2 linked regions of the Nordella sp. HKS 07 genome follow. The main gene of each other region encodes a partner of the protein of the gene in region 2 in a complex. Links are inferred from orthologs where the notes say so. Each region holds a gene or a part of one and is shown on either strand. Other genes may lie near its edges.

What was found.
Region 1: the proteins of G5V57_RS02115 (region 2) and trxA are in contact, whole or in part, in an NMR structure (PDB 2IPA), measured with the Bacillus subtilis proteins. The link is inferred for Nordella sp. HKS 07 from one-to-one orthologs.

The regions. Positions count from the first base shown.
Region 1 is NZ_CP049258.1:2,899,027-2,911,191, forward strand. Bases 3,659-6,644 are described here. They hold trxA (thioredoxin TrxA), read left to right. Parts: upstream 3,659-4,982; coding sequence 4,983-5,306; downstream 5,307-6,644. Other genes in these bases: addA (double-strand break repair helicase AddA), read left to right, coding at 3,659-4,794; G5V57_RS13695 (alpha/beta fold hydrolase), read left to right, coding at 5,629-6,495. Outside these bases: double-strand break repair protein AddB, read left to right, coding at 1-1,462; more of addA, read left to right, coding at 1,459-3,658; G5V57_RS13700 (serine protease), read right to left, coding at 6,687-7,862; G5V57_RS13705 (hypothetical protein), read left to right, coding at 8,402-8,782; G5V57_RS13710 (hypothetical protein), read right to left, coding at 8,943-9,728; G5V57_RS13715 (hypothetical protein), read right to left, coding at 9,935-10,261; G5V57_RS13720 (DUF2092 domain-containing protein), read right to left, coding at 10,258-10,989; G5V57_RS13725 (MFS transporter), read right to left, coding at 11,363-12,130. UniProt on the Bacillus subtilis protein: Participates in various redox reactions through the reversible oxidation of its active center dithiol to a disulfide and catalyzes dithiol-disulfide exchange reactions.
Region 2 is NZ_CP049258.1:441,399-453,475, reverse strand. What follows is about bases 5,525-8,422. They hold G5V57_RS02115 (arsenate reductase ArsC), read right to left. Parts: upstream 7,272-8,422; coding sequence 6,777-7,271; downstream 5,525-6,776. Other genes in these bases: G5V57_RS02105 (PhnD/SsuA/transferrin family substrate-binding protein), read left to right, coding at 7,692-8,422; G5V57_RS02110 (helix-turn-helix transcriptional regulator), read right to left, coding at 7,264-7,620; G5V57_RS02120 (MIP/aquaporin family protein), read right to left, coding at 6,074-6,772; arsC (arsenate reductase (glutaredoxin)), read right to left, coding at 5,664-6,077; G5V57_RS02130 (MFS transporter), read left to right, coding at 5,525-5,663. In the rest of the region: G5V57_RS02160 (DUF3631 domain-containing protein), read left to right, coding at 1-698; G5V57_RS02155 (hypothetical protein), read left to right, coding at 1,002-1,163; G5V57_RS02150 (recombinase RecT), read left to right, coding at 1,466-2,242; G5V57_RS02145 (hypothetical protein), read right to left, coding at 2,271-2,444; G5V57_RS02140 (helix-turn-helix transcriptional regulator), read left to right, coding at 2,645-2,962; G5V57_RS02135 (NAD(P)-binding domain-containing protein), read left to right, coding at 3,012-4,424; more of G5V57_RS02130, read left to right, coding at 4,488-5,524; more of G5V57_RS02105, read left to right, coding at 8,423-8,678; G5V57_RS02100 (sensor histidine kinase), read left to right, coding at 8,675-10,141; G5V57_RS02095 (sigma-54 dependent transcriptional regulator), read left to right, coding at 10,131-11,453; G5V57_RS02090 (arsenate reductase (azurin) small subunit), read left to right, coding at 11,636-12,077. UniProt on the Bacillus subtilis protein: Catalyzes the reduction of arsenate [As(V)] to arsenite [As(III)]. In vitro, can dephosphorylate para-nitrophenyl phosphate (pNPP).

The sequences.
Region 1 (12,165 bases), 2.5 Mb from region 2 along the record:
CCTGATGCCAGGCGGCGAGGCCTCGCTCGCCCAGCATGCCGGCGTCTTCACCGCCGCACTGGAGCATGTCGCCGACAGGACTGCCGATGCCCCGGCGGCGGAAGCGATCGATCTGCTCGTCCAGTCGCTGGCAGCCGCGGAGCGCTTCCTGCCGGAGTGCGGGCCGGAACGCGCAGCACTCTTCCTGGCCGGGTGGCTGCGCCGCCTGCCGGTGCGGCTCTCCGTCCATCATCCGCGCCTTTCGATATTGGGACTGCTCGAAGCGCGCCTGATCAATCCCGACGTCGTCATCATGGGCGGCCTCACCGAGGCGAGCTGGCCGGCCCAGCCCGATCCCGGCCCGTGGATCAACCGGCCGATGCGCGAGAGCCTGGGCATGACGCCGCCCGAGCGCAGCATCGGCCTCACCGCGCATGACTTCGCGCAAGGTCTCGGCGCGCCCAAGGTGGTGCTCACCTGGTCGAAGCGCGTCAAGGAGCAGCCCGCCGTCGCCTCGCGCTGGATCCTGCGCCTCAGGATGATCCTCGAGGCGACCGGCACGGCTTTCGACGACGGCGCCGCCTGGCGTCAGTGGGCGAGGACGTTCGACGACGCGCGCGGTGATCGACGTGTCGTGATGCCGAGGCCAAGGCCGCCGGTCGCCGCCAGACCGCGCTCCTTGAGCATTACCCAGGTCGAGAAGCTGATGCGCGATCCCTATCGCATCTATGCGGAGAAGGTGCTGCGCCTCGAGCCCTTGCCGCCGATCGGCGCCGCCGCCGATCTGGGGCTCAGAGGCAATCTCATCCATGACACGCTCAATCTGTTCTCCAGCGCCTATCCGGTGACCTTGCCCGTGGACGCGGAAAGCGAGCTGAAGCGGCTCGGGTCGGAGGTTTTCGCGCCCCATATGGCCGACGCCGATGTGGCGGGCTTCTGGTGGCCGCGCTTCCTGCGTATCGTGCCCTGGTTCGTCGCCGAGGAGCGGAATCTGCGCCAGGGCCTCCTGCGCATTCATGCCGAGGTCGCGGCCGCCCACGAGTTCGACGGCTTCACGCTGACCGGCCGCGCCGACCGCATCGACATCATGGCGTCCGGCAAGGCCAGGCTCATCGACTATAAGACCGGACGCATTCCCACCGGCTCCCAGGTCAAGACCGGGCTTGCCCCGCAATTGACCCTCGAGGCCGCACTTCTCGCGGCAGGCAGCTTCAAGGGCGTCGAGCCCGCCGAGACTGAGGCGCTCCTCTATATCAAGCTCTCCGGCGGGGCGCCGCCGGGTCTGCTGCAGCCCATCGCCGATCTCGAGATCATGGAGAAGGCGCAGGAGCATCTGGAGAAATTCAAGGCGCTGATCCGCGCCTATGACGATGTCACCAAGGGCTATCTGCCGCGCGCAGCGATGGAGAAGGAGCAGGATACATCGCCCTTCGACCATCTCTCGCGATGGCGCGAATGGTCGCTCGCCGAGGACGCGTCATGAAGCTCTCGGTGGCGAGTTACGATCAGCGCCGTGCTTCCGATCCGCAACGCTCGGTCTGGGTGGCGGCCAATGCCGGCTCGGGCAAGACGCATGTTCTGGTCGACCGCGTCATTCGGCTGATGTTGTCGGGCACGCCGCCCGACAAGATCCTGTGTATTACCTTCACCAAGGCGGCCGCCGCCGAAATGGCGAGCCGCCTGCATGGCCGTCTCGGTAAATGGGTTGTGCTGGAGGACGCCGATCTCGTCCAGCATATCCGCGCCATGGGGCATGCCGACGTGACCGCCGAGACGCTCAGGCGCGCCCGCGAGCTCTTCACATTGGCGCTCGAAACGCCGGGCGGCCTCAAGATCCAGACCATTCACGCCTTCTGCGAAAGGCTGCTGCAGCTTTTCCCGGTGGAGGCCGGCGTGGTGCCGGGCTTCGAGGTGATGGATGAGAGGAGTGCGGCCGAGCTGCTCGATCAGGCGCGCCGGCGCATCATCGCCGAGGCCGAGACGGCGGACGACCCGGCGCTGAAGCGCATCGTGGCACGCGCCCAGGCGGAAGCATTCGACGAGCTGCTGCGCACCATCCTGATCAAGCGCTCCGATCTGTCCCTCGATCTCGACTATCTGCGCCGCGAACTGGGCTTGGGAGTTGAGGATACGGCGGCGAGCCTCGAGGCAGAGCTGATGGAAGTCGATGCGCCGCTCTATGAGCGGATGATCGAGACCCTGGAGTGCTCCGCCGCGGCGACCGACCGGAAATCGGCGCTGGCGCTCAGGCGCGTCAAGGCGGGCGACCGCGAGACTCTCAGGGACCTGTTCCTCAAGAAGGACCTCAAGCCCAAAGCACTGTCCTCGGTCGTCGGCAAGAAGATGCAGACGGCCGAGCCGTGGCTCGCCGAGGCGCTCGAGTGCGAGATGGATCGCGTCGTCACGCTGCTCGGCAAGCTCGCGACCGACGAGATGATGCTCGCGACCGAGGCGCTCGTCACGCTGGCGGCCGGCATCATCAACGACTATGAGCGGCTGAAGCGTCTTTACGGCCGCTATGACTTCGAGGATCTCATCCTGCGCACCAGACGGCTCCTGGTCGAACAGGTTTCCGCCGCCTGGGTTCTGTTCAAGCTCGACGGCGGGATCGACCACATACTGGTCGATGAGGCCCAGGATACCAGCCCGGCGCAATGGCAGATCGTCAAGGCGCTGGCGCAGGAATTCTTCTCGGGCGCGGGCGCGCGTGGCGAAGCCGTCCGCACGCTCTTCGTCGTCGGCGACCGCAAACAGTCGATCTTCAGCTTCCAGGGCGCCGATCCCGCCGCCTTCGAGGAGACGCGGACCTATTTCGAATCCCGTCTCAGCGGGGCCGATGGCCTCGATACGGTGTCGCTCAGCATTTCCTACCGCTCGACCCGGACGGTTCTGGAAGCGGTCGATGCGGTCTTCGCGGGCGGCGTCGCGCGTCAGGGACTCATCAGCGAAGGCGACAGCGATGTCCTGCACCAGGCGGTTCGCAAGGGTCATGCCGGGCTCATCGAGCTGTGGCCGGTCACGCGCAAGGACGACAAGCCCGACTACGATCCCTGGCTCGTGCCGGTCGACCGTATCGACCGCAATCATCCGGCCCGCAAGCTCGCGCAGCGCATCGCCGAGACCATCGCCCAATGGCTGCGCGAGAAGCGCATCATCACGGCGCTCGGCCGGCCGGTCACGCCGGGCGATATCCTGATCCTGGTCAGGAGCCGGAACGACTTCTTCTCCAGCATGCTGCGCGAGCTCAATCGCTGCCGCGTGCCGGTGGCGGGCGCCGATCGCGTCACGCTGAACGACCATATCGCCATCCAGGATCTCCTGGCGCTCGGCCAGTTCATCGTGCTGCCGGAAGACGATCACGCGCTCGCCTGCCTCTTGAAGAGCCCGCTGATCTCGCATCCGGATGGCCGCGCTTTCGATGACGACGATCTCTTCGCTCTTGCTTTTGGCCGCGGCCGGCGCAGCCTCTGGCAGTGTCTCGCCGAGAACGCGGCGCTGCACACAATCGTCGCGAGACTCCGCCGCTGGATCGACTGGGGCGGCAAGGAGACCCCGTTCGGCTTCTATGCCCGGGTGCTGGGCGAGGACATGCCGAGTGTCAGGCAGAACATCCTGTCGAGGCTCGGGCCCGAGGCCGTCGATCTCATCGACGCCTTTCTCAATCTGGCGCTCGATTACGAGCAGCGCGAGACGCCGAGCCTGCAGGGCTTTCTGCACTGGTTCACCTCCGCCGACACCGAGATCCGCCGCGACATGGACCAGAGCGGCGATGTGGTGCGCATCATGACCGTGCATGGCGCCAAGGGGCTCGAGGCCAATATCGTCTTCCTGCCCGATACCTGCGCGCCACCCGACGACCGCAATGAGGTGCAGCCGCTGATGTTGCCGGCGCCCGAGGGCAAGCTCATCCCCTTCTGGCGCTTCGGCGGCGGCGTCGAGGCGCCGCAGGTGACGGCCAAGCGCGAACTGCTGCGCGTCCAGCGTCTCGACGAATATCGCCGTCAGCTCTATGTGGCGCTGACCCGGGCGCGCGATGAACTCTATATCTGCGGCTATACGAGCGATGACGAGCCCAAGGCCGGCAGCTGGTATGCGCTGGTCGAGGCGAGCCTCGCGGGCGAGCGCGATGGCGACGGTCTCCTGCGCATCGCGGATGTCCAGGCGGTGCCGCCCGCAGCAGCAGTGAAAAGCGCGCCCGAGCCTGAGGCCGCGACGGAGAGTCCGGCCTGGCTCACGGAGAAGCCGCCGCGCGAGCTCGCCGGCCATGACTGGATCAACCCGTCGCGTCTGGTCCGCAAGGGGCCGGTGGCGCCGTCGGCCGCCATGGAGCAGGGGCGGGCCCTGCACCGCCTGTTCCAGCTTCTCCCCGACCTGCCGCCCGAGCGGCGGAAGGACGCCGCCCTCGAGATTCTCGACCGTCGCGGCATCACCGGAGCGGCGGCGCAGAGCCTGGCGGACAAGGTGGCCGCCATCATCGAGGATCCGGCATATGCCCGCTATTTCGTCGGCAATGGCTTTGCCGAGATCCCTTTGATGGCGGAACTCGGGACGCAGGGCCTCCTGGCCGGCCAGGTCGATCGGCTTGTCGTTGGGGAAGAAGAAGTTCTGATTCTCGACTACAAGAGCGACCGTGTCCCGCCGGCTGAGCTTTCGGCCGTGCCCGAAGCCTATATCGCCCAGCTCGCGGCCTATCGGGCCGCACTCACCCGGATGTTCCCGGAAAGGCGGGTCACGGCGGCCTTGTTGTGGACCGAGGCTCCCCGGCTGATGGTCATCCCGTCGGAGATGCTCGACCGGGTCATGCCTGCCATGTAGTGGATCGCGACGAGTTTGGATTGCATCAGTCCAAACTCATAAACCTGATCGATTTCAATATTTAGGGCGGAATACCCGCAAAGGACCGGGACCCGCTTTTCCGCATCCCGCGCTCGCCGCCCTTGACCCTTGGGGTCCCGGTCCCTACCTTTTGATCAACCGATTCCTATTTTCCCCACGAGGTTTCCATGGCTACCCACAAGGTCTCCGACTCTTCCTTTGACGCCGATGTCCTGAAAGCGGACGGCCCGGTGGTCGTCGATTTCTGGGCCGAATGGTGCGGGCCGTGCAAGATGATCGCCCCGGCGCTCGAGGAGATCGCCAAGGAGCTCGGGCCGAAGGTCAAGGTCGTCAAGATCAATATCGACGAGAACCCGAAGACGCCGTCGCAATATGGCGTACGCGGCATCCCGACCCTCATGCTGTTCAAGGGCGGCAAGGTCGCCTCCACCAAGGTCGGTGCGGCGCCCAAGGGCCAGCTCCAGTCCTGGATCGAGCAATCGATCGTCTGAGCCCACGAACATTTCAAGACTCAGGTAGGCACGGCCCGGTTTTCCGGGCCGTGTTTTTTTGCAGGGAATTTACAGGGAATTTCGGCGGATTTCGCGAAAGCCCCAAGAACACCGGAATTCCAGTTGGGGCGATCCAGGCGCGTGATGTGCAAATGGAATGGATATGGACTCCCTCTTCGAACTGATCGCGACCTAGCCATGGCGCCCGCGCGGCCGCGATTGCAACAAAAAATTCTCGAGCACGTTGTCGAAATCGCGAGGCGTCCTTCGTCGTGTGGGTGAAGCCCGGCATTGAGCCGCGCATAGACGAGGAGAGATACCGATGTTCCGAACAACGCTGATCGCCTGGATCCTGCTGTTCCTGGCAGGCCCGGCGCTCGCCCAGCCCGAAGCCAAAGGCGACCGGGTCGAGGTCAACGGCATGCAGATGTATTACGAGGTCTCAGGCGAGGGCGAGCCGCTGGTCGTGCTGCACGGCGCCTATATGAATATCGAGACGATGGGGGCGATCATCCCCAAGCTAGCCGAGACTCACAAGGTCTATGCGCTGGAATTCCAGGGCCATGGCCGCACCACCGATATCGACCGGCCGATCACCTATCCCAATCTGGCCGACGATGTCGCCGTCTTCATGGACAAGGTGGGGCTCAAGAAGGCCGATGTCTTGGGCTACTCCATGGGCACTGCCGCCGGTCTCCAGCTCGCCATCCGTCATCCCGATAAGGTGAACAAGCTCGTCGCGGCCTCCGCCGCCTATGATGCCGCGGGCTGGCAGCCGGAATTCACCGCCTTCAAACCGCAGATGACGGTCGAGATGTTCGTCAACATGCCGTTCGCTCAAGACTATAAGAAGCTCGCCGCCAATCCCGACGGGTTCCCGGCTCTGGTCAAGAAGCTGATCGCGCTCGAGCATGAGCCGATGGCCTGGGGCGCTGAGGTCAAGGCGCTGAAGACGCCGGTGCTGATCATCGCCGGCGATGCCGATGTGGCGACGCTCGAACATGCGGTCGCAATGTTCCGCCTGCTCGGCGGCGGCGGTATGGGCGACATGGGCAAGCCCTTGCCTGCCTCGCGCCTCGCCATCCTGCCGGCGACCTCGCATACCGCCGTCATCGGCCAGACGGAGTTGCTCATGGGCATCATCGAACCGTTCCTGAAAGGCGAGACGCCGAAGGGGATGTTCCAGTAGTACTGCAAGGCTTGCGCCGCTTCGATTACGTCGGAGCGGCGTTTCCCTACTGCCAGAGGATAAATTGTGGCTATTGAACGATCCCCTCTCCCCCGCGGATGAGCGTCAGGGCGAGGGGGGACCAGCGGCACAATCCTGATGCAATGCCAGAGCGATTGCTGTCACAAGCACGCCCCGGCTCCCCACCAAGATTAGTTTTTACATTCTATCAGGAACGTAAAAGCTCTTGCCTTCTCTGCAATTGCAGGAACATCCAATTTGGTCTGACCCGCTTGGGTTTCAAAGGAGATCCCGTTACTCTCGAGAAAATTGACCGCCACGCTTCCTTTGATCGCGAAATTAATGTTCTGGGGAATATCGCTGGTCACTTTTGCCGCTTTTATGGCGTTCAACTTGGAGAAAACGACGGCAACCACTTCTCCCTTATTGTTCAATACCGGGCCGCCGCTATTCCCCGGCTGCACAGGCGCAGAAATTTGGTAATGCCGGCTGTCATTTTCTAAGCCTGCAAGCGCTGCAATATTTCCGGCTACAATGTTTCCGCTTGACGCCAAAGCACCGGCCAGAGGGAATCCGTACACGGCGATCTCCTCGCCCGCTTTTGGCGCGGCGCCATTGTTGAACTTGGCAACGCTACCAGAGAGCGGCGATTTCGTTTTTATCAGGGCCAGATCATTTGTGGGATCTGATGCAACCAATTCGGCATCTACCGGAACATCGCCCGGTCTTGAGACCGTTAACCGTCCGCAATTGCCGGCTACATGTTCATTTGTAAGTACGTGATTGTCAGAAGTAATCCTGAAGCCAGTTCCACTCCAACTCTTGGGTTTCTCCTGAGAGTCAGACGTGTCACCGGCAGGCTCGATATGGGTCGGCTGCCACGGCTGGGCGACTTGCGTCACGGGATATGTCGGCGAGTTGTTGTCGCGCTCCCATGCCCGTCCCTCGGTGCCGCACACGCCCTGCGAAACCAGAACCGAGCGGCCGTTGATGTTCTTCCACACCACGGCATCGCTATAGCGCCAGCCATTGGTGATCGGCCCGAGCTTGGTGGCAACTAGCTGATAATCGGGGTTGCTGTCCGGGACGATCCAGAACTTGGTGTTGTCCCAGTTGGCGCCCCAGCCCGGCAGGTTGGGATACTGATGGTTGATGCGATTGCCCTGCGGTGTGATCACACTGTACTCGTGGATCGAATTGTCAGTACCCTTGACGAAGCCGTAGGTCATCTTGCCGCCCTTGGTGTCGGTCATCACGCAGGTGAGCGCGCTGTCGGCATGGGCGGGTTGCTCACTGAGCAACATCGAAACTCCGGCGATGGCAAAGACGCTGACCATCGCGCGGTTTAAGGCGCGAGCGTTGGCCATGGCGGTGGCCCTTTCGTGGTTGGTGGTGGGTTAAGCATTCCCCCATGCTCAGCAGGTTAGCGGCTGCGCATGGGGGATTGCTCTAGAGGCCGTCGTGGCTTCCTAAGCCTCGTTCCTGTTCCGCCGTAGACCGGGCGCGCTCGCGTGGTTGTTCATTGTTCCTCGTCCTGCAAGGGGTAAGCACCGACAAGAAACGGGCCGGTGTGCCGTTACCACCGGCCCGCTCTTTACGGCCTGGGTACAACCTTCCAGACAACGTCAATGACCCGCGATGTTGCGTTGCCGCGACCCAACGCGAGTAGCAATCGACGCTTACAATCAAATAAGCGCTCCTTATCAGAAACGCTTACGGCTATCCGCCAATTTCCTGCGATTTGCTGCCAGCGCCGTCTTCATGGGCTTCTGCCCGACGACCACGTCGTCCCCATGACCATGACGATGCGGCCGTGATGCCTGGCGACGAGCGGCTGCAGGATGGCCCGGCTTCGCTCCTTCAAGGTCGCCCGCGTGCCCGCCTCATCCTGTTTAATGAGCGAGCTATGTCCAAGGGCCAGGATCGCGGCGAGGCGGCGTTACATTTCAATCTCCTGCTGCCGGTAATGCCCGGTCGTCGTCAGGGCTCAGCCACAATGATTGCCATGCGCCACAATGGCGCTTGCCGCTGCTGGACTGAAGAGGAGCCCGATATTGGCGCCAAACTGATTTGTCGGGAGCAGGGTATGCGGTCGTTCACCACGTACAACGCCGAGCTGATGCTCACCAACGAAATCTGCGCCCCGCAGTCCGGCTTCGTACAGGAACTGGCGGTCCATACCGTCGGCGGCGTCATCGCTCCCGGCGCGGGCCGCCGAAATATTCACCGCCCGCTGCCACGGGATACTCGCGAGGGCTACGGGGGAGACACGCACCCAGGCGCCTAGCCGGCGGCCTAGCGCCGGCCGGCGCCCTGCACATGCGACATCGCATCGCCGTAGTGGCCGGCGAGATAGAGCGAGCCCACAATCAGGATCCTTGATGCCAGGGGTGATGCCCTCCAGGCTGTCGACGATGCGAGAAAGGCCGCTCTCACATCAGCAAAGCCTAAAAGTGGGCCGTCAGTCCGGCGATAGGGCCTTGCTGCACCACGTCGAAGCGAAAGCCGTCGTTGCTGTAATCCACGCCGAGCGCGCGGTAGCCGAGCGTCGCCGAGAAAGTGTCGTTGATGCGGTATCCAACGCCAGCTGCTACATCCCAATCGAGATCCGCTCCGCCGGCGCCGACAAGCCCCCAGCCCATAAGGTGGAATTGCGGCGTGAGCGCATAGTTGCCGCGCACGCCGACCAGGGCGTCCACCCAGGTTGCGCCATCACCGCGCGTTTTGTCGTGGAGGATTCCCCCGCTGAAGGAAATCTCGGAATTAACTGACCAAACCCGCAGGCCGGCGACGACGTCCAATCGGCCCGACGCGCCTTCGAGGACAGAATAGCCGGCGCCCGCCAGTGCGGCGAAAGTCGAGGACTGCACATCCACGCTTTCCGCGACGATGCCATAAGGCGTTGCGCTGCCGCTGGAAAGTTTGGTGTAGATCAGGTCCCCGACCAGGCTGAAGCGCCCGTTGCGTGCCTCACCGATCGCCATTGCAGCAAAATCCAGGTTATCCAGAATGTCGCTGAAGCTCGCATCGACATCAACGGTCGGCGAATTGAACTGCGCAATCTCGCCGGAAAGCATCGCAGCCCAGAAATATGGCGTGACGGAATACGTCCAGCCGTTCTGTTCAGTGGTCTGTGCTTCGGGCGCCAGGAACGAAACCGTGTCGGCAGCGCGCGCAGGTGAACTCAATGCCACAATGGCCAGCAGTGCGGCCCCAGCGGTCATATTCTTCATTGAAATCATCATGGCGCTCTTTCTGCGGCACGCGAGCAGCTCTTGGCGTCGCCGGCCCCGACAAAAACCCGATTTCTCATATGACCTGCCCGTTAGAGCGTCGGACGCTCACATAGAATCGCTCCGGCGCTCTAACTCTTTGATTTACGCATCGGATTATCCGAAAACCGCTTCGCACTTTTCGGTCCGATGCTGTAGCCGCACATTCAGTCGACATAGACGACGACGTAACGACCATCATAGGGCTGGTAGTAGGCGCCACCGCAGCTCCACACCACGACGCCATTGAAGCTGGTGCTGATGCAGCCGGCGGGCAGAGCGGCGACATATATGGTGGAACGACGGATCGCGCGGCGCGTGGTGCGGCGGGCAACGCCGGCTACGCTGACCACGGTCAGGGGCCGCCCAATGACCGCCTGCGCCTCGGACACGAAGGGGCCGAGCGGCAGCGGGACGACACGGTCAACAGCGAGCACGGCGAGTGTGGCGATCGCGGCCAGAGCGAATTTGCGGTACAGCTTGCGCATCTTTATTTCCCCGTATCGAGTGACAGTTCGCCAGTGATGTCGGCATTCACCTGGTCGAGCTTCTTCATGCCCGCAGGCGGCGAGAAGGAGAACTGGGCGACATCGATCCCATTGGTCTTCCAGTTACTCAGCCGCAGTGAGTATTCTGGCGCGCCGGTCACCCATTTGGTCGTGATGACGTATTTGAGCGGCAACGGCTTGTCGCCCTTGCTGATCCAGATTTGCCAATCGACGACATTGGTCCTGAACGCGAGGTGATGGGATTCGACCCCGCCGACAAGGGCCGATCCAACCACGGCCCCTTTGGTCACGCCGTCGGTGAGGACCGAATAGGGATCGCTTGCCAGCAGGTCGGCACCGGGGGCATCGAGGCCGGTAGAGGTGCGAAACTCCTCGGTTGCTTCTTCGATGCTGGGCCCGGGGCTTGCGATCTGCGCGTAGACGTTCTTTGCCTTGCCAACAAGCGATACCGTCTTGCCGTCGAATATCACTTCCACGTCGGCAAAAGGCCCTTTGCGAGTCAGCCGGAAACCCTTGCTGCGGTCGAGCGCGATGGAACCCGATGCGCTGTATTGGATCTTCTGGCCCTCATGGGTGATGATCTCTTGATCGGCGTCGTAGTCGGCGCTGAGCGTCGGAAGCGCCTTCAGATTTTCGGTCATGGCGGCGAGAATCTTGTGCGCCTCCGGGTCGATCGCAACCTGCGCCGAGGCCGACCACGGCGCCAGCGCCACGCCGGCAGCCATGCTCAACGACAATACGCGCATGCGCGACGTCGACACTGTACGCAGCCGTCCAAATATCCACCTGTTCAAAGTGAAACTCCTCGATAACTGAAACGTTGGGAGATACCGCTTACTTGCGGCACAGAAATACAGGGTGCGCGGAATGAGATTGTCCCAATGGAACAATCCGCAAAAAAATCCTGCTACGTGCGCTTAGAGCGCTTCCCGCGAAAGTTGCTCGACTTTCGCGAGGAGGAAGCGCTCCAGATTATGTAATCGAGCCTTTTTATCCCGTTTTGATCGAATCGAATAATTCGATCAAAACGGGAAAGGCTCGAGTGGACACGGCATTGGGCAAAGGAGACGCGGCGTAGTTGGATGTTTAGCGCGCATCACGGCGAAGTTGAGTTACTTCGCCGATAGGGATCCGCGCCAAATCAGTAGGTTGCGGGATTCGCCCTGGCCCGCCTGGTCGATCTCCGTGATCAGGAGAAGGGGCCATATCCTGGCAAGCGGCAGGCGGGCGTCGGCCGACATAGTTCGGCGCTCCGCGGGCAGGCTCCCTGGCCAGCAGGAGGACGCTCGCGAAGGCGGAGATGGCGAGCGCGGCCACGATGGCGAAAGCCAGGGCAGGATCGGTGGGGGCGACTTGCCAGGCGAGCGCAGCGCCAAGGATGGCGCCTAAGCCAATAGCCGCCCCGAGGATGCCCATTCCGCCGGCCCGCTGCGCCGGCGTTGTGATGTCAGCCATGTACGCCTGCGCGGCAGGTAAGATGCCGCCGCAGGCAATGGACTGCGCAGCCCTGATCAGTATGAACAGGCCGAGCGTCAAGACAGCACTCATGGTTCCCGCCAAGCGGAGGTCTACAATCGCGCCGAACCCGGCAGCCGCAATGGCGGCTCCGGCGAGCGCCGTCAGCAGGACTGGTCTGCGCCCTATCCGTTCGCTGAGATATCCCCAGACTGGTGCCGACGCCATGAGAAGCAGCGCGGAGATGCTGAGGATTATGCCAGTCTGGATATCTGTGAAGCCAAGGCGGCGACCTAGAGGTGGCAGCACGACGAGAAGGAATGTTTGTCCGGTGGTATTGATGGTCAGGCTCAGAGACAGTGCGAACTGTGCTTTCGTCGTGCGCGATCGGGCTTCCATATTCTCCCCATGACGTGCCGCCTCAGTGCTTGAAC
Region 2 (12,077 bases):
CCGGCATGGCGCACCGTATTGTCGGCGACGACCTCGAGCCGCGCGGATTCTCGATGTGGTCGCCGGTCGTCATTTCGGGAATCGGCAAGCTGCATCCTACCCTGGCCGACCGGTCGATCGATATCGATCTCGTCCGCAAGAAGAAGTCCGAGACGATCGGCAGGCTCGATGCTGCAGCCAAGAGCGAGCTCCTGACCATCGGCCGGCGGATCGCTCGCTGGTCTAAGGATCATCTCGATCGTCTCAAGGCGGCGCGGCCGGAATTGCCGAGCTCGATCAATGATCGGGCCTGCGACTGCTGGGAGCCACTGCTGGCGATAGCCTCGGAGATCGGAGAAGACGTCCGGCGCAAGACATTCGCGGCCGCAATCGCTCTGACGGCGGAGGATGCCGACGAGGCGGAGGCGGGAATCGTGCTGCTCTCCGATATTCGCGCTGTCTTCGATTCACGCGTGGCCAAGAACATCGATGATGCCGACAAGATCGCCAGCGCCGCTCTGGTGACCGAGCTTATCAATATGGAAGGTCGGCCCTGGAGCTCCTGGCGCAAAGGGAAGGCGATTACCCAGAACGCGATCGGTCGGCTGCTCAAGCCATTCGGAATCAGACCGGGGAATGTGTGGTTCGCCGGTAATGCTACACAGTTCAAAGGTTATCTACGGGAGCACTTCGATGAAGCATTTTCTCGATATCTGTAGGGATCCGGGGGATTCCATCCGTCCAACCGTCCAAAGCCCTGCGGAACAAGGGTTTCTCTGACTTTCAATCCGTCCAAGACAGACGATCTTTGGACGGATTGAAAATGGCAAAAACCCCGCAGCGACAACGCTTTGTACGGTTGGACGGATGAAAAGCCCCCGGAGGGTGAAGAAGACAAGATTCCCGGCAACTGCGGACAGCCGGATGCAATGTCCGCGTGCATATGGAGGACGCAGTGGCAGAGCATGAAAAGAGGGATGACGAGAAGAACACGAGACAACCGAAGAAATGGAGAATTCAAGATGACCAACGAACATGACGACGACGACTTCGATATCAAGTTCGAAGCCCAGCAGATGCGAGCAGTGAACTTCCTAGAGCCATTCCATGGAACAATTTGCAATATCGACAGGCACTGGTTCGAGTTCGGCGAGCGTATTCGCATCTGGTTTGACGAGTTCTAACGACTTCTATCTGCCTTACGACTCCGATCTCAGCAGCATCTCGCAAGGAGTCGGATCGATAAAGAAGAACACCTGGATCGGCGTTGAACTCGAGCTCACACCGACAACCTATAAGAACAAGGTCGGCGAGACGAAGCATATCTTCGTTCCCCGGGTCGTGAAGGCTCCGATTCCCAAGGCTGAAGAGTCACCGGAGTCAGACGCCTCAAAGGCGCTCGTCGAGTTCGATGACGCAGTCCCATTCTAATAACAATGAGCCTCCAGGCCGCAATCCTGGAGGACTCACCCATGAGGAGGCCACTATGCCAGACAACCCGCTCATAACAATCCGCTCCGAAATGATGAAACTGGCCCCGGAGTTTCAGGCGGCACTGCCAGCCCACATCAAGATCGAACGTTTTCAGCGTGTCATCATGACGGCGATCCAGACCAATCCGGCGCTCCTCAACTGCGACCGGCGATCACTGTGGAACGCCTGCATGCGCGCCGCACAAGACGGCCTGCTTCCGGACGGGCGGGAAGGAGCGATCGTTCCCTATCGCATCATGGGAAGACTCACGGCGCAATGGATTCCGATGGTCGCGGGCTTGCGCAAGAAGGCACGCAATGCTGGCGAGATCAGTACCTGGTCCTGCTACTGCGTCCACGAAAAGGACGAGTTCAGCTTCGAGCTCGGCGACGATCCGCATATCCGGCACCGTCCCTACCTCGGTCCCGAGCGCGGCAAGGTGATCGCCGCCTATTCGATCGCGAAGCTCAAGGACGGCGAGAGGTCCTACGAGGTCATGGCGATCGACGAGATCGACGCGATCCGCAAGCTGTCAAAAGCCGAGAAAGGTCCATGGGACACCTTCCCGGAAGAGATGATGCGCAAAACGGTATTGAGACGGCACGCCAAGTCCCTGCCGTTCTCGTCCGATCTCGACGATCTCGTTCGCCGCGATGATGAGTTGTACGACCTCAAGGAAGCACGGGAGAATCCAGGCCGCCGCCAGCTTCCTCATTCGCTCAAGGAGTTTGCCACCATGCCGGAGCCTGAGGAAGCCAAGGACCAGACGAACAGCACTCCTGTCGCATGACCGCCAACACCTTCCGGTCTGCGCAGCCTCACGCGATCTTGGCGGGCGGCACCGCCTGGAGCTTAGCGACGCATTCCTGTTCTAGCCGGTCAGCCAGGAATTCGGCTCTGAGCTTCGCCACCTCGTGCTCGAGCTCGGCGCGGTGCCTCGTCCGGTCCTGGGCCAGCACCTCTCCGACCGCTGTCATCGCGAGTTTGAGCATGCGCTGTTCGGCTGGGCACAGACTCAACCGTTTCGCGATCCTCGCGACCTACAGAACCCAAAAACCCGAAGGGCCAAGGGACGATGGGAGGGCGCTCTAGCAACCAGTAGTTTCGTTTAAGGTGACACTAAGTTTGATTATTTCGATGATTCTAGAAATATGGATTGACATCCTTTAAGTCGATCTCTTAATTATTGAGCATGAAACTTGTCGATGCTGCGGCTCAGCTCGAAGCTCTGGGCAATCCCACCCGCCTTACTATTTACCGCACCCTGGTGCGCGTGGGGGAAGTCGGTCTGTCTGTAGGGCAGCTTCAATCTCGCCTCGGTACTGCGGCCTCAACGCTATCCCACCATCTACAGAAGCTGATCCAGGTCGATCTGGTCACCCAGGAGCGGCAATCAACCACCCTGATCTGTCGGGCCAATTATCCCGTAATGGCGGCTCTGGTCGGCTTTCTCACGGAGGAATGCTGCATCGAGGAAAAGGAGAATACCTGCCGTCCCGACGCCGCATGATTTTTTTGCTCCATTAATTCGGTGATTCTAGAAATTTGGAGATATGTAAATGGACAAGACCCTTCCAATCGCCATTATCGGAGCCGGTCCGATCGGCCTTGCGGCTGCGTCTCACCTCATATTACGCGGCCAAGAAGTTCGTGTCCTCGAAGCCGCAGATCAGATTGCACCAAACTTGCGTGACTGGGGCCATGTCCGTCTCTTCTCGATCTGGGAACAATGCGTCGATGAGGCGGCCGTGGAGCTTCTGAAAAAGAATGGCTGGGTCAGTCCGCCCGCCAGCGCGTTACCGGTGGGCCAGGATCTGGTCGAGCACTATCTCGAGCCCCTGGCGGCGACGCCCGAACTCGCCCCCATCATCGAAACTAATGCGAGCGTCGTAAGAATCTCGAGGCTCGGGCGCGATCGGATGAAGAGCCGCGACCGCGAAGCCACTCCTTTCATCATCACGCTTCGCGACAAGGCCGGCAATGAGCGCGAGGTTCTCGCCCGCGCCGTCATTGACACTTCCGGCACCTGGCAAAACCCAAATCCCCTGGGCGCAAATGGCTGGCCGGCGGTCGGCGAGAGCGCGTTCAGGGATCGCATCTCCTATGGCATCCCGGATGTTTCTGGCGCAGATCGTGAAGTCTATAGCGGCATGCGGACGCTCGTCATGGGCGGCGGCCATTCGGCAGCCAACGCCCTTCTCGATCTTGCTTTGCTTGCGGAGGACGAGCCCGCAACCGCGCTTACCTGGGCCGTGCGCGGCAATTCGCTGGCCAAGGTCTTCGGTGGAGGCGCTTCCGACCAATTGCCGGCGCGTGGTCAATTAGGCGACAGGCTACGCGCTCTGGTCGAGGATAAGCGTCTCACCATCCAATTGTCCTTCGCGGCGCAACGGCTCAAGATGAATGGCAATGGTGTCCTGATCGAAGGCATCACCCCAGAGGGCATCCGCCGCATCGGTCCGTTTGACCGGATCGTCGCCGCGACCGGCCAGCGTCCGGACTTCTCCTTTGCCCGCGAATTACAGCTCGACTTGCATCCCGTCGTCGAGAGCACGCGAGCTCTCGGGCCGTTGATCGATCCCAATGAGCATTCCTGCGGAACGGTTCCCGCGCATGGCTGGCGCGAACTCGTCCACACCGAGCCGGGATATTTTGTTGCCGGCATCAAAAGCTACGGCCGCGCACCGACATTCCTCCTGCTCACAGGTTATGAGCAGGTGCGTTCGATCTCGGCGCATCTCGCCGGTGATCACGCGGCGGCCGATGATGTGCGTTTGGTGCTTCCTGAGACGGGCGTGTGCAATGCCACGCTCGACCAGGTAGCGCCGGGCGGAGCCTGCTGCACTGGTGCAGAGCCCAATGCGGAAGAGCCCTGCTGCGAAAGGCCAGCGGCGCGAAAGGGCACTACTTGCTGCGGCCCGGCCAAAGTCGATGTAGCGAAAACGATCCTTGAAAAAGCAGGAAGCTGCTGAATCTGCGCCTCAATGACTGAAAGTTCAATCACAGCAGTCGATAGAGCGTTAGATAGCAAACGCTTGATCGCCATCCCCATCATCGGCCTCGGCGTCACGCAAGTCGTGGGCTATGGGACGCTCTACTATGCCTTTGCTGTACTTGAGCCCTACATCTCGCGCGAATTTGGCTGGCCGTCATCCTGGTCCTTCGGATGTCTGTCGCTCGCGCTGCTGATCGGCGGACTCGCCGGCCCATTCGCCGGCCGGCTGATCGATGAGCGCGGAGCCCGGCTCATAATGTCCTGGGGATCGGTCGCCTCGTCCATCGCTCTCGTCGCGCTGGCGGTATCGCAAAACCTTATCACCTTCGCGCTCGCTCTCATAATCGTTGAAGTGACCTCGGTTCTTGTCCTCTATGATGCCGCTTTCGCGGCAATCGCCCAGATCACTGGGCGCCAGGCGGCCAGGCGCGCAATTACACAGATGACCTTGCTAGGCGGATTTGCCTCGACCGTCTTCTGGCCAATTACGCATTTCCTGGTCGAGACGATGGACTGGCGATCAGTCTATCTTATATTCGCCGCCATAAACCTCTCCGTTTGCCTTCCCATTCATCTCTGGGTCCTCAGCCAAACGGCGGAGCCGATTGCGAACGGCCTTATAGCGCGAGAGGACGGCGACGAACAGTCGACGCTGCCTCCTCAGGACAGAATGCGCGCGATGCTATGGCTCATCGCCTATTTCTGCCTTACCGGCTTCGTCTATTCGTCCTTCAACATCCAATGGGTCTCCGCCTTGCAGAATGCCGGCTTCACATCGGCGGTGGCGGTCGGCGTCGGCGTGCTGATGGGCCCGTCGCAGGTCGCCATCCGCTTCCTCGACATGCTGTTCGGCAAGACATTGCACCCTCTTGCCACCGGAGCGATCTCATCGCTCTTTCTGGTCGTAGCGCTTGCGGCGCTGATGTTGGCGGGGGCTGGCGTCGCCGCAGCGGTCGTCTTCGCCGTCTTGTTCGGCTTGAGCCAGGGGCTCTCGTCGATCGTTAGGGGCACGATCCCGCTCGCTCTCTTCGGACGCAGCGGATATGGCGCGAGGCTGGGTCGAATCTCCGCTATCAGCGTGGCGGTCAAATCATGCGCGCCTTTCGTCTTCGCGCTCATCTTAGGGAGTGCGGGGCCAACGACAGCATTCGCTGCCACTGCTGTGCTAGCCGGGCTTTCGCTGGTCGTGCTACGCCTTATACCACGCCCCGCCTGATCACCCCACGCGGCGCGATTCGACCACTTCGCCGTCTTCCTTGACGAAACGGCCGATATTCGGATTGGGGAGGATTTCAAGAACCACCTCCGATGGCCGGCACAGCCTAACGCCCCTGTCGGTGACGACGATCGGGCGGTTGATCAGGATCGGATGCATCATCATGAAATCAATCAGCTCATCAGATGCCCACTTGGGATCGCCGAGGCCAAGCTCGCCAAAGGGCGTACCCTTCTGGCGCAGAAGATCACGCGAGCTGATCCCCATCGCATGGATCAGTTCCTTGAGCTTCTCACGGCTCGGCGGGTTCTTCAAATATTCGATGACAACGGGCTCTTCGCCGCTCTGGCGGATCATTGCCAGCGTGTTGCGCGACGTGCCACAAGCAGGATTGTGATAGATAGTGACGGTCATGCACGAGCTTTCCGGTTTTGTGTCTTAGTATCTGGCTGCGACCGCAAGAGCCATGTCATCAGAATCATACCGATCAGGGCCCCAACAAGCTCCGCCACGATGAACCCCGGCAAGTCGATGGGACGAATGCCTGAAAATGTATTTGTGAAGGAGCGTGCTATCGCCACGGCCGGATTGGCGAAGGAGGTCGATGCGGTGAACCAATACGCGGCCGTGATGTAAAGACCAACCAGCCAAGGCACGGAAGAGTTGGCAAATTTGATGCCGGCGAGGATCGTCGCGACTAAGCCGAAAGTGGCGACCGCTTCCGCCAGCCATTGCGCGATACCGGTTCGGACGGTGAGCGATGACTGTATCGCGGACAGGTCGAACATCAGATGAGCGATGATCGTGCCGATGATGCCTCCCACAATCTGGGCTACAATGTAGGAAGCCGCGTCCGAACTGTTGATTTCACGTCGGAGCGCGAAGACCAGCGAAACCGCCGGGTTGAAATGCGCCCCGGAGATTGGTCCCAGGATCGTGATCAGCACGACCAGGATGGCGCCAGTGGGCAAAGTATTGCCCAAAAGAGCGAGTGCCGTGTCATCCGTCAACTTGTCGGCCATAATGCCCGAGCCAACGACGGTCGCAACGAGGAGGGCGGTACCGAGAGCCTCTGCGGTCAATCGGCGAGTGAGATCGTAAGTAGACATTTGTTCAGCTTCTTCCAATATCGACAAGCTTCTGCTGCAGGCTGAGTCGATCGAGCGAGCGAACTGGCAGATTAACGAAGGCGGTTATGCGGTTGCGTAGCATGCGGTAGGTCTCCGCGAAAGCAAGGCGCTTCTCGGCTTCATTTCCCTCGACCGCCGCCGGATCGGGCATACCCCAATGGGCGGTCATCGGCTGGCCTGGCCAAATGGGACAGACTTCATTCGCGGCGTCATCGCAAAGAGTGAAAACAAAATCGAGTTTCGGCGCTCGCTCCTGCGCAAACTCATCCCAGTCCTTGGAACGCAGATCTTTCACAGGGTGGTTCAGCTTGCTGATGAGATCGAGCGTATAGGGGTGAACCAACCCCTTGGGCGTGCTGCCGGCGCTATAGCCTCTGAATTTACCGATGCCTTCGCGGTTGAGAATGACCTCTCCCATGATCGAGCGAGCGGAATTGCCCGTGCAGAGGAAAAGTACGTTGAAGATATGATCAGGCATGGTGTTTCTTCTCCGGCACACAGCACGGGGTCAGACCTGAAATCAGGGGTGTGCAGATTTCGGGACGGCCGCCGCAGCAATCCTTGACGAGATAGGTCAAGGCCTGGGTCAACGTCGCGAGACTGGCTCTATAGATGATGCTGCGGCTGCGACGCTCGCCCCAAACCAGCTCCGCGCGCGTGAGAATGGCAAGATGATTGGACATCGTGTTGTGCGGTACGCCCAGGGCTTGCGCGATTTCTCCGGCCGCGAGGCCTTCTGGTTCCGCAGCCACGAGAAGCCGAAATACCTCAAGTCTTGTCGTTTGGGCCAGGCACCCTAGGGTGTCGACAACCGCTGTCTTGTCCATATGTCCGGATATAACGACACCATGTTACAGTCCTGTGACAATTGCCGTGACGGTGGATTGTGCAGCGCAACATGGGGGTCAGCCCTTCTGCGGGTCTAGTGAGCGCGGTGGAGTTGGAGCAGATCCCATCCGAGCCTAATATCCTGCCCATGCGTGATCCATCGAGCCCATTTGCCAGACGAGCCGAGACCACTCCGAAAGGGTTTTCACGTCGCGCGTTCGGTCTTGGGGTGACGGCCCTAACAGCGACCCACGCGATAAAAGCCCGGGCAACAGAGGGCACGATCAGTTTTGGATTAACTCCCGTCTTCCTCACTAATGATCTCGAATTGCTGACCAAGCTCAAATCCTATCTGGAACGCAGCACTGGTAATGCCGTTCAGCTCGTGCAAAGGCGTACCTATGAGGAGATCACTTCTCTACTGCTGTCCGGCCAACTGCAGGCGGCCTGGATATGCGGTTATCCCTTCGTCCAATATCGCGACCGCCTCTCGCTCGTCGCCGTCCCCATTTGGAGGGGAAAGCCGCTTTATCAGTCCTATCTGATCATCCCGAAGGACCGTGAGGCAACCGATTTCGAGCAGCTGAAAGGGGATCTTCATGCCTTTTCCGATCCCAACAGCAATTCGGGATATCTGGTCACTGCTGCTCTGCTAGCCCGGCAAAGGCTTCGGCCGGAGCAATTCTTCCGGCAGACCTTTTTCACTTACGGACATCGCAATGTCGTGAGAGCGGTGGCTGCTGGGCTCGCGCAAAGTGGTAGCGTCGACGGTTATGTCTGGGAAGTAATGTCTGCAATCGAACCTGAACTCACCGGCAAGACCAAAGTTTTGCGAAAATCCGAATTGCTCGGCTTCCCCCCAATTGCCTGCACCAGCGCCGAAAAAGATCGCAATGCCGTCCTGCTGATCAAACAGGCGCTGCTTGGCGTGAAAAACGATCCGGATGGCCAAGCCGTATTGAACTTGCTTCGCCTCGACGGCTTCAGCAGCGAGGATGATAGCCTTTTTGACTCCATTGCCGATGAAATGACCCTCGTGCGGAGTGTACCGGCATGAAGTTCTCCGCGTCGTCTATAGCCAGGAACCCCATCTCGTGGCCGATCACCGTCAAAGTCCCGATGCTGGTCGTTCTGCTCATGGTCATTATTAGTGCCGTCATCACCAATCGCGTACTTGCCCGCCTTGCGGACACTCAGGAACGACATCTTGAGCAGCTTGGCGCGGCATATTTGGATGGCCTGTCCGCCTCCCTTATACTGTCCGTGGTCCGTGAGGATATCTGGGAAGTCTTTGACGCGCTTGACCGATCGCGTGAACGCTATCGCGGCCTCAACGTGGAATGGGCGGTCGTGACGAACGGGAGTAACAATGTCCTTGCAGCGACCGATCCAACACGCTTTCCGTCTGACAGGCCACTCGCGCCGGAGATTCTTTCGCAGTTCTCAGATGCCGGTGTCGAACTGGGGGAGCAACTGACGACGGCGCATTTGGCTCGCCCTCTGATCTACCAAAGCCGTGAGATCGGGCATATCTATGCCCTAGCCGATATTCGCCTGCTTTTGCAGGAGCGGGCGGATGTGTTCGCTACTCTTGTTCTCACAAATATCATTCTCACTTCGGTGCTCGCGGCGATAGGCTATTTCGCCGTTCGGCGTATGGTTCAGCCGATCCGCATCCTTTCTGTATATCTTGACCGAAGCACACAGGGGCCTCTCGAACCCATTCCGCCGAATGTGCTGGGCTTGCATGGCGGCGAATTCCGCCGATTGTTCACCCGCTACAATGCGCTGGCTCGCGCGGTGAACGAAAGACAAGAGCTGGCAGCCAAACTGGCGGAGGAAGAAAAATTGGCTAGTCTGGGGCGTCTTGCTTCTGGCCTCGCGCATGAGATCAACAATCCGCTCGGAGGCATGTTCAACGCGCTCGATTCGTTGCGTCGTCATGGCAACCGCGAAGGGGTGCGGGCGACATCGGTCAGGCTACTCGAACAGGGATTAGCCGGTATCCGCGATCTAGTGCGATCGACATTGGCGGTTTATCGTGATGGCGGCGACTCACGAAGCCTCATGCCTGGCGATATCGACGATCTGAAACTGCTGATCGAACCCGAAATCAAGCGTAAGCACCTAAATGTCCGTTGGACGAATGACATTTCGACGTCAACCCCACTACCGGCCGCTCCTGTACGTGATGCCATACTCAACATCCTCTTGAACGCCTGTGAAGCCTGCGGCGAGGGAGGGGCGATCTCGCTAACAGCGCGAACTGATGGAAATAGTGCCATCTTCGAGGTGGCAGACAACGGCCCAGGGCTGCCAAGTCACTTGAAAGACTATCTGGAACACCCGGACGCGGGTTCGGCGCCAATTGGTCGACGATCAGGCTTAGGCCTATGGATGGTCAAGCGCCTCTGTCAGGAGCTGGGTGGCAGGATCTATCCACTCGACAACGAACATGGTGGCGCGCTCATCAGGCTGGTGATGCCGTTTATGGGTGAGGAGCTAAGTCATGTCGCTTGAGGGACGCGTAATCGCGCTTGTCGAAGATGATCCCATCATGGGGGAGTCGCTGGTCCAATGCCTTTCACTTGAAGGCTGCCATGTGGACTGGTGGAGGACAGGCCACGAGGCGCTGCGCGGCCTACGCAGCAGCAGTCCTGATCTTGTCGTCTGCGACATTCGTCTGCCGGACACGAACGGCGAGGTTCTTTACAGGCAATTGGCGGCAACATCCTTCGTCCCGCCTTTCCTGTTTGTGACCGCTTTCGGCAATGTTGACCAGGCAGTGTCTTTAATGCGAGCCGGCGCCGGCGACTATGTGACGAAACCTTTCGAGACCGGCGGTTTTATCGCACGAGCGCAATCCCTCATTCAGCGTCACCCGGTAGGCCGGAAGGAGGATGCTCTCGGTGTTTCAGCCGGCATGCGAGAGGTCGAAGCCGCCCTGCGGCGCATAGCCGATCTCACAATTCCCTTACTGATAACCGGAGAAACGGGCAGCGGTAAGGAAGTATGCGCTCGCTTCCTGCACGGTATCTCGGCACGGTCTAAAGAGCCGTTCATCGCGGTGAATTGCGCCGCAATACATTCGGACCGCATGGAGTTCGAGTTGTTCGGAAGCAAGGGGGCAGGTGGGCAAGGCTTCCATCGCGGCTTCGCCGAGCGGACACGTGGCGGGGTTCTCTTTCTCGATGAAGTATGCGAGCTGCCCGTCGGCCTGCAAGCGAAGCTACTTCAGCTCGTCGAAGCGCGTGAATTCCATCGCCTCGGGGGAGAGCAACTTGTCCAATTCCACGGCCGCATAATATGCTCCACCAACGTCAATCTCAAAGAAGCTGTCAATCTGAACCGATTCCGGCAAGACCTGTATTACAGGATAAACGGATTCCGCATCGAGGTCCCGCCGCTCAGGCAACGCGCCGAAGACATTCCCTGGCTCCTCGACCTCTTCTTCGATCGCTTCAAGGGCGCGGGCCAGGTTAATCTGCGCGGAATAAGCACAATGGTCCATGAGATCGCTTATGAGCATGCCTGGCCCGGTAACGTGCGTGAGCTGCGTAATCGGGTTGAGCGGGCCGTGGCGATGGCCGCGGCTGACTGGATAATGCCGGCCGACATGTTCCCCGACCTCGAATCCGACCTGCATCCCATATTAGCGGCCTTTTCCACCTTGGCAGAAGTTCGCGAATCCGCTGAACGACGGCAGATCGAGCGTGCGTTGAAGCAGACCAATGGCCAGATCATCGAGGCAGCCAAGCTTCTCGACATATCACGCACGACTTTGTGGGAGAAGATGCGGCGGTTGTATATTGCCGGCTACAACGAACCTTAGGTCCTGCCGTTCAGCTTTCCAGACCTTCGGCATCGCATCATGTTCGGATTTCCGAACATCCTTTTTGCCAAGACATTGATTTTCCGCCCGTTGCGATTTTTTGCATCGCAATAAAGATCCCCCGCTTGTGACGAGTAGCATCCTCTGATCGCGTACCCTGCGCGCAATGGGAGAACGTCATCATGAAGCGGTGTGACAAGCTAGTTGAAGTCGGGCGTCGTCGATTTTTGACTGGGGCCTTTGCGGTGGCTGCCGCTGTTCCCGCGGCGTCCGTCTTTCCGGAGAAGGCAAAAGCCGCGATCCCTGGCGCGAGAGTGGACTATCCGTCCAACCGCCTTGCCAATATTTCGGAACTCAAGCCAAACGAAGCATTGCAAGTCACTTATCCGGACGAGGACGCTCCTGGTGTTCTCCTTAAGCTCGGAAAGCACGTGCAGGGCGGCGCCGGACCCGACGGCGACATAGTTGGCTTTTCGACCGTTTGCCCGCACAAGGGCTTCCCGCTCAATTACAGCGCCGAAAGCCACACTATGAATTGCCCTGGCCACTATTCGGTCTTCGATTGCGAAGCTGGAGGCCAGGAAGTATGGGGCCAGGCGACGCAAAACCTTCCGCAATACATGC